3 regions of the Serratia sp. KH_031 genome follow, and region 1 is predicted to be linked to each of the others. Evidence: predicted binding sites of a transcription regulator. Region 1 holds the regulator's gene; each other region holds the start of a gene.

Region 1 (3,283 bases):
CGGCGTGAACTTCTGGGATACCTTGTATTGGGGCGGTTTCGACTCAGCCAACGATTGGGCGAACAAAGGTTACGAAGTCACGATTTCTAACCCGGATTACGTCTACCTCGATTTCCCTTATGAAGTGAACCCGAACGAGAGCGGTTACTACTGGGGCACTCGCTTCAGCGACGAGCAGAAGATCTTTAGCTTCGCGCCAGACAACCTGCCGCAGAACGCCGAAACCTCGGTTGACCGTGACGGCAACCACTTTACCGCTAAGAGCGATAAACCGTGGCCGGGTACATTCGGTCTGTCTGCCCAACTGTGGAGCGAGGTCGTTCGTACCGACAAACAGGCAGAATACATGTACTTCCCTCGTGTTCTGTCGGTGGCAGAGCGTGCATGGCACCGTGCAAGCTGGGAGCAGGATTACAAGGCGGGTCGTGAGTACAAAGGTGGCGAAACGCACTTTGTTGATACCAAAACGTTGGACAGAGATTGGCTGCACTTTGCCAACCTGATGGGACAGCGTGAACTGGCCAAACTGGATAAAGGTGGCGTTAGTTACCGTCTGCCAGTCCCTGGAGCACGTGTTGTGGGCGGTAAACTGGAAGCCAACATTTCATTGCCGGGTCTGGGTATTGAGTACTCAACCGACGGTGGTAAGCAATGGCAACGTTACGATGCCAACGCTAAACCAGCCGTGGCAGGCGATGTACAAATCCGTGCTGTTAGCCCGGATGGCAAGCGTTATAGCCGTGCAGAACCCGTGAAAGTGTAATGACTGAATGCCCACTTGCGTGTCGGCGGGTGGGCAAACAGTAAAGTGAGTGTGAGAGGGTAGTGAGTTAGCTGTAAAGCAGTACCGCGTAGAGAGTGCCGCTGCAATTGTAGTATTTCATGACATGATCTTTCCCCCGGTGCTGCCGGGGATTTTTTTGTCTGTAAATCATAGGTATAAAAAAACCGCCTGTTATCGGCGGTTTCTGCATTCTGGCTTACCCAGAATTATCTTTTATTGTGCAGCGAGTCATCTTCAAGGCAGTCACCTGCTTCACAGTGACCGTACAAATACAGGCTATGATTGGTGAGTTTGATGCCGTGTTGTTTAGCGATATCACGCTGACGGACTTCGATAGATTCGTCGCTGAACTCGATCACTTTGCCGCAGTCTAGGCAAATTAGATGGTCATGGTGATGTTGTTGTGTCAGTTCGAACACGGATTTACCGCCTTCGAAATTATGACGAGTCACGATCCCTGCATCATCGAACTGGTTCAACACACGGTAAACCGTTGCCAAGCCAATTTCTTCACCCATATCTATCAGTTTTTTGTACAGATCTTCCGCACTGACGTGATGGCATTCCGGATCCTGTAGCACTTCCAGGATTTTGAGTCGCGGAAGCGTGACTTTTAAGCCGGCCTTCTTCAGTGCAGTATTGTTGTCAGTCATGCGGATTCTGTCCTGTTACTATGCTAAACAAAGTGAAGGCTAAACAAGTTAGGGCGTTGTCGCCTGTAACATCGGTCGGCACAAGAGTTAATTGCGTCTCATTATAGAACCGGTAGCTATAAATAGAAACCGCCGATTGTTAACAAAGAGTCATTAGCATTTTTTGCATGGTGTGCAGCCAATGCGTTGATGAGCGGGATAAACCGTTGACGCAGTCTACCGTAATGACGTGAGAAGTTACAAATTTGTAGCTTCTATTACTTTAATATCTGCTGCCTATGAAAGCCCTGCATTTCACAGGGCTATGGCGTGATTAACCAATAATGTCAGCGAGGCTCAGCTCTTCAGAAATCTGCTTAACCCAAGCATTCACACGCTCATTGGTCAATTCTGGTTGACGGTCTTCGTCGATCGCCAAACCGAGGAAGTGATTATCATCAGCTAAACCTTTTGAGGCTTCAAAATGGTAGCCTGTGGTTGGCCAGTAACCGACGATCGCGGCACCGCGTGGTTCGATGATGTCACGAATAGTGCCCATCGCATCACAGAAGTATTCAGCGTAGTCTTCTTGGTCACCACAGCCGAACAGTGCAACCAGTTTGCCTTCGAAATCAATTTCTTCCAACGTTGGGAAGAAGTCGTCCCAATCACACTGAGCTTCACCGTAATACCAAGTTGGAATACCGAGCAGCAGGATGTCGAACTTTTCCAGGTCTTCTTTGCTGCTTTTGGCAATGTCGTGAACTTCAGCCACATCTTTGCCCAATTGTTTTTGGATAGTCTTAGCAATGTTTTCGGTATTGCCAGTGTCGCTGCCAAAGAAAATGCCTACGATTGCCATATAGCGTATAACCCTTTAGATTCAATAAATTGTGCCGCGATAAGAGCCTGTAGCCAATGTGCGTCTCTTACCGGTAAATGCGTATCATGCCAGAAATTGGCCCTTGGGTTTTATCACGTTAATGCGATACCAAGGAAAATGGTGTTGATCTGGTGTTGTCCGTAACACCATGCCAAACAAGATTAATGTCCCAGCGGTTCGTCCGCCAGTTGCGCCAGTAACATCTGTTCGATTAACTCGCTGCGGCTGATATTGCGCTGATCCGCCAGTTTGTTTAGGGCGTCCACCGCTTCTGCGTTGATTTTCAGCTCTACACGACGTAAACCGCGCACTTTATCGCGTCGTAGCTGATTACGCTTATTGATTCTAAGCTGCTCATCGCGCGATAACGGGTTGGTTTTCGGGCGCCCCGGACGGCGTTCATCTGCGAACAGATCCAGCGTCGTGCGATCCGTGTTTTCTTTTGCCATAGGTAGCGGTACTGCAAGGGAGTTGAGTCCAGGAATACCGGACGATTAACACAATTCGGGTCAATAAACCCTAACCCAAATTTGCTTCCCAATCTGAACCAGAATGGGGGCAAAAATTATAGCGCGCCATCTTACCTTGCAGGTGCTTAAACAACAATGTTTACGCGCTAAGCTATTATCTTTAGCGCGTTTTTTCATCAGCCGGCTTTGACTCTTCACCAAGAAAGCGATTAATAGCGCGTAATACCGCGTCAGGTTTTTCGGCGTGAACCCAATGTCCAGTCCCCGCGACAACATGAGCTCGAGCCTGTGGAAACTGGCGCGCGATATCGTCACGATATTTATCCTGTACATAAGGCGATAACCCACCGCGAATAAATAGGATCGGATGCGGCCAAGCGGGCACGCCCGGCCAGCCGATGATGTTTTCATATTGTTCGATCAGCACGGGTAAATTGAAACGCCACTCGCCATTGTGGAAAGATTTCAACAGGAACTGGATCACACCTTCTTCGTCCAGATACTCACGCATCAA
Region 2 (3,283 bases), 1.9 Mb from region 1:
GTGTTGTTTGGCTACCTGAGTGCGGTGAACTCTTTGCTGCAATATGGTCTGATTCAGAACCTGACACCGGATGCTTTCCTCGGACGTATCAATGGATTATGGACGGCGCAGAACGTGGTCGGCGATGCTATCGGCGCGTTGCTATTGGGGGCGATGGGGGCGTTTATGCTACCGGCGATGTCTTCGACCAGTTTTGGATTCGGTGCAGCAATGCTGGGCGTGTTGCTGGCTTGCCTGATGACGGGATTGCGAAAGGTCAGTTTGAGCGAGCCGGAGCAATCATCCCAGCCCGCCAAACCGGCTACTGAGCAGTAAACTGTTGTTCCAACAGCGTCAGCAAGTTGCTGGCGCTGTAATAATCCAGACGGAAAGTATCATTACCTAATGGATAAACTTGCTGATTTTGCACCGCAGGTAAATGTGCCAACAGCGGATTTTTCATCAAACGTTGCTTATCGCTTTCGTCATTGGCGAACAGTAACAGCGTTTGCCCACCTAAACCTGCCGCCAGATTCTCCCCGCTTAACTGAATGATATCTTTGCGAACGCCCATACTTTGGCTGTTGCCCAATCTTGCGGGTAAAGGAGCAAGCGTAAAGCCAAGCTGTTGCAGCATTTGGCCCTGTGAAGATTCGGCGCTCCATAAGTTGGCGGATTTGCCATCCGCGCGGAATACCAGTGGGGAGATGGGTTGTGGCGGCAATTTAATTTGTTGCTTCAGCGTCTGTTCCCGAGCGGCAAAATCAGCCACGAGCTTGCTGGCCTGCGCCTCGTGCCCGGTAGCGGCTCCCAACTCCTGCGCCAGTTCCTGCCAACTTTTATCGTCATAGTTCACCACCAAGACGGGGGCAATGGTGCTCAGTTGGTCGTATAGCTTAATGGCTGAATCCCCACCGGTAGCGGCAATCACAATCAGGTCAGGCGCTTCACCGGCAATGGCTTCGGCATTTGGTTCACCAATATATAACGGCTTCACATTGCGCTGTACCGCTAGCTCTCCCCATTGACGGAAGAACCCCTGTTTATCAGCCAGCTTGCTATTTGGCGTAGTGGCTCCGCTGGCGATCACCGGGGCGTCGATCGCCAATAACGTCCCGGTTACTGTGACGCTGGTGGAAACGATCCGCGTAGGTTGTTGGGGGAGCGTCAATGTGCCGTGAGTGGTTTTAATGGTACGTGGCCATGTTGCCTCGGTGGCATGAACAAGACCGACAGATAACATTCCGCACAGTGCCAGAGCGAAGAGCAAAGGGGTCTTCATTAAAGAGTTCTCCGTATTAAAATGGTAATTATTATCATTAATTGGTTTGAGACCCTACTTATGATACTGCAAAGATAGGGTTAATAACTGATTACATTTATTGACATAACAAATCACGGCGGGTAATTTACCGCGCATCAATACAAATGATAATCATTATTATATCGGTTGTTGTTATCAAATAAAAGATTGGCAAATGAAAAGGGAGTCCTATGGATGTCGCGATGAATGATGCCGTACAGACACAATCGCAAGATAAGGGGGAAGGACATTCTCCCGGTTCGGGGTTCTTTTTCACCTCGCCTTTTCGCAGCCTAAGCACTCAAGGTTGTTTCGCCAAAATCACCTTACCCGCCTTTGGCGGCGATGATGTTCATGGTGAGTTTCAACAAGCGGTTCAACATGCTTTTGCCGAAGCCAAACTGGCCGGTGTAAAGAATCCTGTGTTGTGCGGCGCTATTCCATTTGATACCCGTCAGCCCTCAGCTTTGTTTATTCCGCAGCAAACGCATTGGTTTGAACGTGGTATTGATGAGCAACAGGAACAAGGTTCTCCGCCAGAAATCAGCCATCAACAAGAACTGCCGGAACAGGGGGAGTTTATGCAGATGGTGAGTGACGCGGTGAAAACCATGGCGAATGGGCCATTGGATAAAGTGGTGCTTTCGCGCTTGTTGGAGATCGAAACCCATCAACCGGTTGATACGCAAGCCTTAATGGCACGTATTATTGCTCAGAATTCACATGTATTTCATTTCCATGTGCCATTGGGGCGAGGAGCTTTGATAGGTGCGAGCCCGGAACTGTTGCTGCGTAAATCCGGCGCCCAATTCTATTCTATCCCGCTGGCCGGTTCTGCAAGGCGCGATGCCGATCCACAACGCGATCACGAGGTTGCCGAACAGCTAATGCGTTCGGGTAAAGATCGTCATGAACATCAGATTGTCACCGATGGAATGCGTGATGTGCTGACGGATCGTTGCCGCTATTTGAATATTCCCACCGTTCCTGAGTTATTGAGCACCACTACGCTATGGCACTTGGCGACGCCGATCGAGGGTGAGGTGGCTTCGCGTGCGGAGACTGCGCTCTCGTTGGCCTGTTTGTTACATCCGACACCCGCGCTGTGCGGCAACCCAACCACGGTCGCTCGCGAACTGATCAAACAGCTTGAACCGTTCGATCGCGGTTTGTTTGGTGGCATTGTCGGTTGGTGCGACGCCGAAGGTAACGGGGAGTGGGTGGTCACCATCCGCTGCGGCACGGTGGAGGGGAATAGGGTTCGTTTGTTTGCCGGTGCGGGCATAGTGCAGGATTCTTCACCAGAATCTGAATGGCACGAAACGGGCACCAAACTTAGCACCATCCTGCGCGCATTTGGTTTGAATCAAGGATAGCGTTTATGAGTATTGCTTTTACCCCTTGGCCGGAGGCATTTGCCCGCTGCTATCGCGAACGTGGTTATTGGATTGATAAACCACTCACCGACATCCTGAGCCGACAAGCAGAAAACGACGCCATTGCGTTGACTGATGCACAGCAAAGCCTGAGTTACCGCCAATTAGATTTACGCTCTGACTGCCTGGCGGCAGCGCTACTGCGTCGCGGTATTCAGCCCGGTGATACCGCTCTGGTGCAATTGGGGAATATCGTTGAATTTTACGTGGTGTTCTTCGCGCTACTGAAGATTGGGGTGGCACCGGTCAACGCCTTATTTAGTCATCAACGTAATGAGCTAAACGCTTATGCGGCGCAGATTAAACCCTCGTTGCTGATTGCCGACCGTCAACATACTCTGTTTGCCAATGATGATTTCCTAACGGATTTTCGTCAGCAACATCCTTCATTACGTTTAGTTGGTCTGCTGAACCAAGAAGCGTCGTTAGCCGCTTGGTTGACCGAGGACTGTGATGGTTTTACCGCTACGCCAAGTGCCGCGGATCAAGTGGCGTTCTTCCAACTTTCGGGTGGCAGTACCGGTACGCCGAAGCTGATCCCTCGAACTCACAATGATTATTACTA
Region 3 (3,283 bases), 2.1 Mb from region 1:
ATCCCGAATGTGCGGAATAATCTGCACTTATCGATTAACTCATGGGGCTAGTGTACGCCTATAAGCTTAATGGGACATTAACGGTCGGGAAAAAATGATGGGCAGAATTGCTCTACCCGTAGTTATTAGTTGGCAATGCGTGTAAACCCGGCGGCCAAATCGTCGATCAGATCCTGTACGTTTTCCAAACCGATGTGCAGACGAACTAAAGTCCCGCTGAAATCCACCTCGCCAGCGGGACGGATGGCGTTCAGTTGCTCCGGTTGATTGGCCAAAATCAACGACTCATAGCCGCCCCAGGAATAGGCCATGCTGAAATGGGTGAAGTTATCCAGATAGGTGGCGAGCTGAGCATCATCCAATTTCTGTTTCAGCACAAAAGAAAATAGGCCATTACAGCCACTGAAATCCCGCTGATAAAACTCATGCCCTTTACAACTCGGCAGCGCGGGGTGATAAACCGTGGCGACTTCAGGGCGCTGCGCGAGCCAATTAGCGACGGTAATGCTGTTTTGCTGATGCTGCTGTAAACGCACACTCAGAGTACGCAGACCGCGGCTCGCCATATAAGCGGTATCGGCATCCACCATTTGCCCCATCAGATAGGATTGTTCACGCAGTTGATCCCAACAACGGGCATTAGCCACGGCGGTGCCGAGCATATAGTCGGAGTGCCCAATGATGTATTTGGTGCCTGCCTGAATTGAAATATCGATATCAAATTCCAGTGCCTTGAATAGCACGCCCGCCGCCCAGGTGTTATCGATCATAATGATGATGTCTGGGTTGACTTGGCGAATGGCTTGCACCATGGCCGGAATATCCTGTACTTCCATGGTGATCGAGCCGGGTGATTCGAGGAACACCACTTTGGTATTGGGCTGGATCAGGGAACCTATCGCGGCACCAATTAGCGGATCGAAATAGGTGGTGGTGATATTCATTCGACCGAGAACTTTAGTGCAAAAATCCTGTGTTGGTTCATAAGCCGAACCCGTCACCAGCACATGGTCGCCAGCGCTGACGAAAGACAAAATAGCATTGGAAACCGCCGCCGCGCCGCAAGGGTAGAGCGCGCAGCCTGCACCGCCTTCCAGTTCGGTCATCGCATCTTGAAACGCAAAATGCGTCAATGTGCCGCGCCGACCATAAAATAGTTCACCTTGCGCGCGCTTGGCGGTGGCTTGTTTTTTGGCCGCGACAGAGTCAAACACCAATGAAGAGGCGCGCTGGGTGACCGGGTTCACTGAACCCTGGGTATAACGTTTACTACGGCCTGCGCCGATCAGTGCCGTTTCGAGGTTTTTAGACGTCATGTTTGGCTTGCCTTCATTGGATGTTATTTGAGTCGTTCATTACGTTAACATGATGTCAAATAGCCATCCAGACGTTTTTACCTCTGACTTTATGATCTATTTGTTAGCACGTTTAACTGGCGATGTTATCGGCAACACCTTGTTGTTACTGGGTGGATATTATTTTTTGTTTCAGAATCACTAATTAAGCAAATAATAATGATAACCACTATCAATCCGCTATTTGTTTGATATGATCCCACGCTGAATTCTTCTGTAATTTTGATATTGGGTGGAGGCGCAGCGTGAAAACGGCTGGCAACAAGTTGAATCAAGGAGTCCGTGGTATTGGCCGGGGGCAATGGGGGGCGTTCGGACGCAGCATGATCGCCTCAATGGTGCTGGTGGTTGGGTTAGCAGGCCATGCGCAAGCCGCTCCTGCAACGGCACCTGCAGTTGCTGAAAGCGTCACTGCGGTGAATCCGGCAGCGCCAACAACACCTGCTGCGGTTGATAGTCTCACTCCGGTAAATCCTGCTCCGACCCTGCAACCCCCTGAAACTCGCGGTATGGATCTCTCCATTTGGGGTATGTACCAACACGCCGATGCGGTGGTTAAAACCGTGATGATTGGCTTGGTGCTGGCTTCAATCGTCACTTGGACCATTCTGTTTGCCAAAGGTAGCGAATTGGTGCGTTCTAAGCGCCGTCTGCGTCGCGAACAACTGGCTCTGGCCGATGTGCGTTCATTGGATGATGCCTGCGAAGTGGCGCAAAGTTTCTCGCAAGAGAGCATTACCGCCGTATTGCTGAATGATGCACAAAACGAATTGGAATTGTCGGCGGCTTCCGACGACAACAACGGCATCAAAGAACGTACCGGCTTCCGTTTAGAGCGCAAAGTGGCTGCTTATGGGCGTCAACTGGGGCGTGGTAACGGCTTCTTGGCAACCATCGGTGCGATTTCACCGTTTGTCGGGCTGTTCGGCACCGTCTGGGGCATCATGAATAGCTTTATCGGCATTGCCCAATCACAAACCACCAACTTGGCGGTGGTGGCTCCCGGTATCGCCGAAGCCTTACTGGCAACGGCGATGGGACTGATCGCGGCGATCCCGGCAGTAGTAATCTACAACATCTTCGCCCGCGTGATTAGTGGTCACCGTGCTCAAGTCGGTGACGTGGCGGCGCAGGTCCTATTGCTGTTAGGTCGCGATCTGGATCTGGCGGCTACCGCTGACGCTAAACGCGCACAGCATTCACACCAGCTACGGGTGGGGTGATTTATGGCGATGCGTTTGAATGAAGATCTGGACGACAGCGGCGAACTGCATGAAATCAACGTGACGCCGTTTATCGACGTCATGCTGGTGCTGTTGATCATCTTTATGGTGGCCGCGCCGTTGGCCACGGTAGACATTCGCGTCGACTTGCCGGCGTCTTCTGCCAAACCGCAGCCAAGACCGGAGAAACCGGTATTCCTGTCGGTGAAAGCAGACAAACAACTGTACGTGGGCGATCAACCCGTCAGTGCGGATCAATTGACCCGCGTGTTGGATAAGCGTACTCAGTCGAACAAAGAAACCACCATATTCTTCCAAGCCGACAAAACCGTGGATTACGAAACGCTGATGAGCGTGATGGATACGCTGCGCACTGCGGGGTATTTGAAAGTCGGGCTGGTGGGCATGGAAGGCGCAGCGAAGTAGCTGACGTTAATCGTATTACTGTGCGCTTTTTTAATTCGGTGTAATTGGAATTGCCGCAAACGTGCGGTGATCTCTGTAGCAATAATGGACGGCAATTGAAGGGGCTGAAAGGCGCAGCCCCTTCACCCGCGCCTACGCTTAACATAGTCAGCCCGCTGCGCGGGTACCCTCACTGCGTTGCCGTTGCCTGACGGGTCGGCTCAATGAACGTCCATGTTCACATCGCCTCATCTGGCCGTCCTGGCCAGATGCTCCTGACAACTGCGCCTTGTTCGGCTG

What was found. Region 1 encodes Fur, which represses iron uptake genes when iron is present. Its sites were predicted from a motif close to ATAATAATGAGAACNACTATCAA; they were not measured.
Region 2: AC3ISQ_RS07350 (isochorismate synthase) is a predicted target of Fur. The motif match lies at 1,402-1,424, and genes of this name have one in related genera.
Region 3: exbB (tol-pal system-associated acyl-CoA thioesterase) is a predicted target of Fur. The motif match lies at 1,509-1,531, and genes of this name have one in related genera.

Annotation. Positions count from the first base shown of each region.
Region 1 is NZ_CM174496.1:3,524,349-3,527,631, reverse strand. Features, by position in the region: gene AC3ISQ_RS15800 (beta-N-acetylhexosaminidase) at 1-763, shown strand, start outside; gene fur (ferric iron uptake transcriptional regulator) at 991-1,437, opposite strand; gene fldA (flavodoxin FldA) at 1,751-2,278, opposite strand; gene ybfE (LexA regulated protein) at 2,461-2,748, opposite strand; gene ybfF (esterase) at 2,930-3,283, opposite strand, start outside.
Region 2 is NZ_CM174496.1:1,662,487-1,665,769, forward strand. Features, by position in the region: gene entS (enterobactin transporter EntS) at 1-315, shown strand, start outside; gene fepB (Fe2+-enterobactin ABC transporter substrate-binding protein) at 302-1,261, opposite strand; gene AC3ISQ_RS07350 (isochorismate synthase) at 1,474-2,658, shown strand; gene AC3ISQ_RS07355 ((2,3-dihydroxybenzoyl)adenylate synthase) at 2,664-3,283, shown strand, end outside.
Region 3 is NZ_CM174496.1:775,847-779,129, forward strand. Features, by position in the region: gene metC (cystathionine beta-lyase) at 126-1,316, opposite strand; gene exbB (tol-pal system-associated acyl-CoA thioesterase) at 1,601-2,578, shown strand; gene exbD (TonB system transport protein ExbD) at 2,582-3,004, shown strand.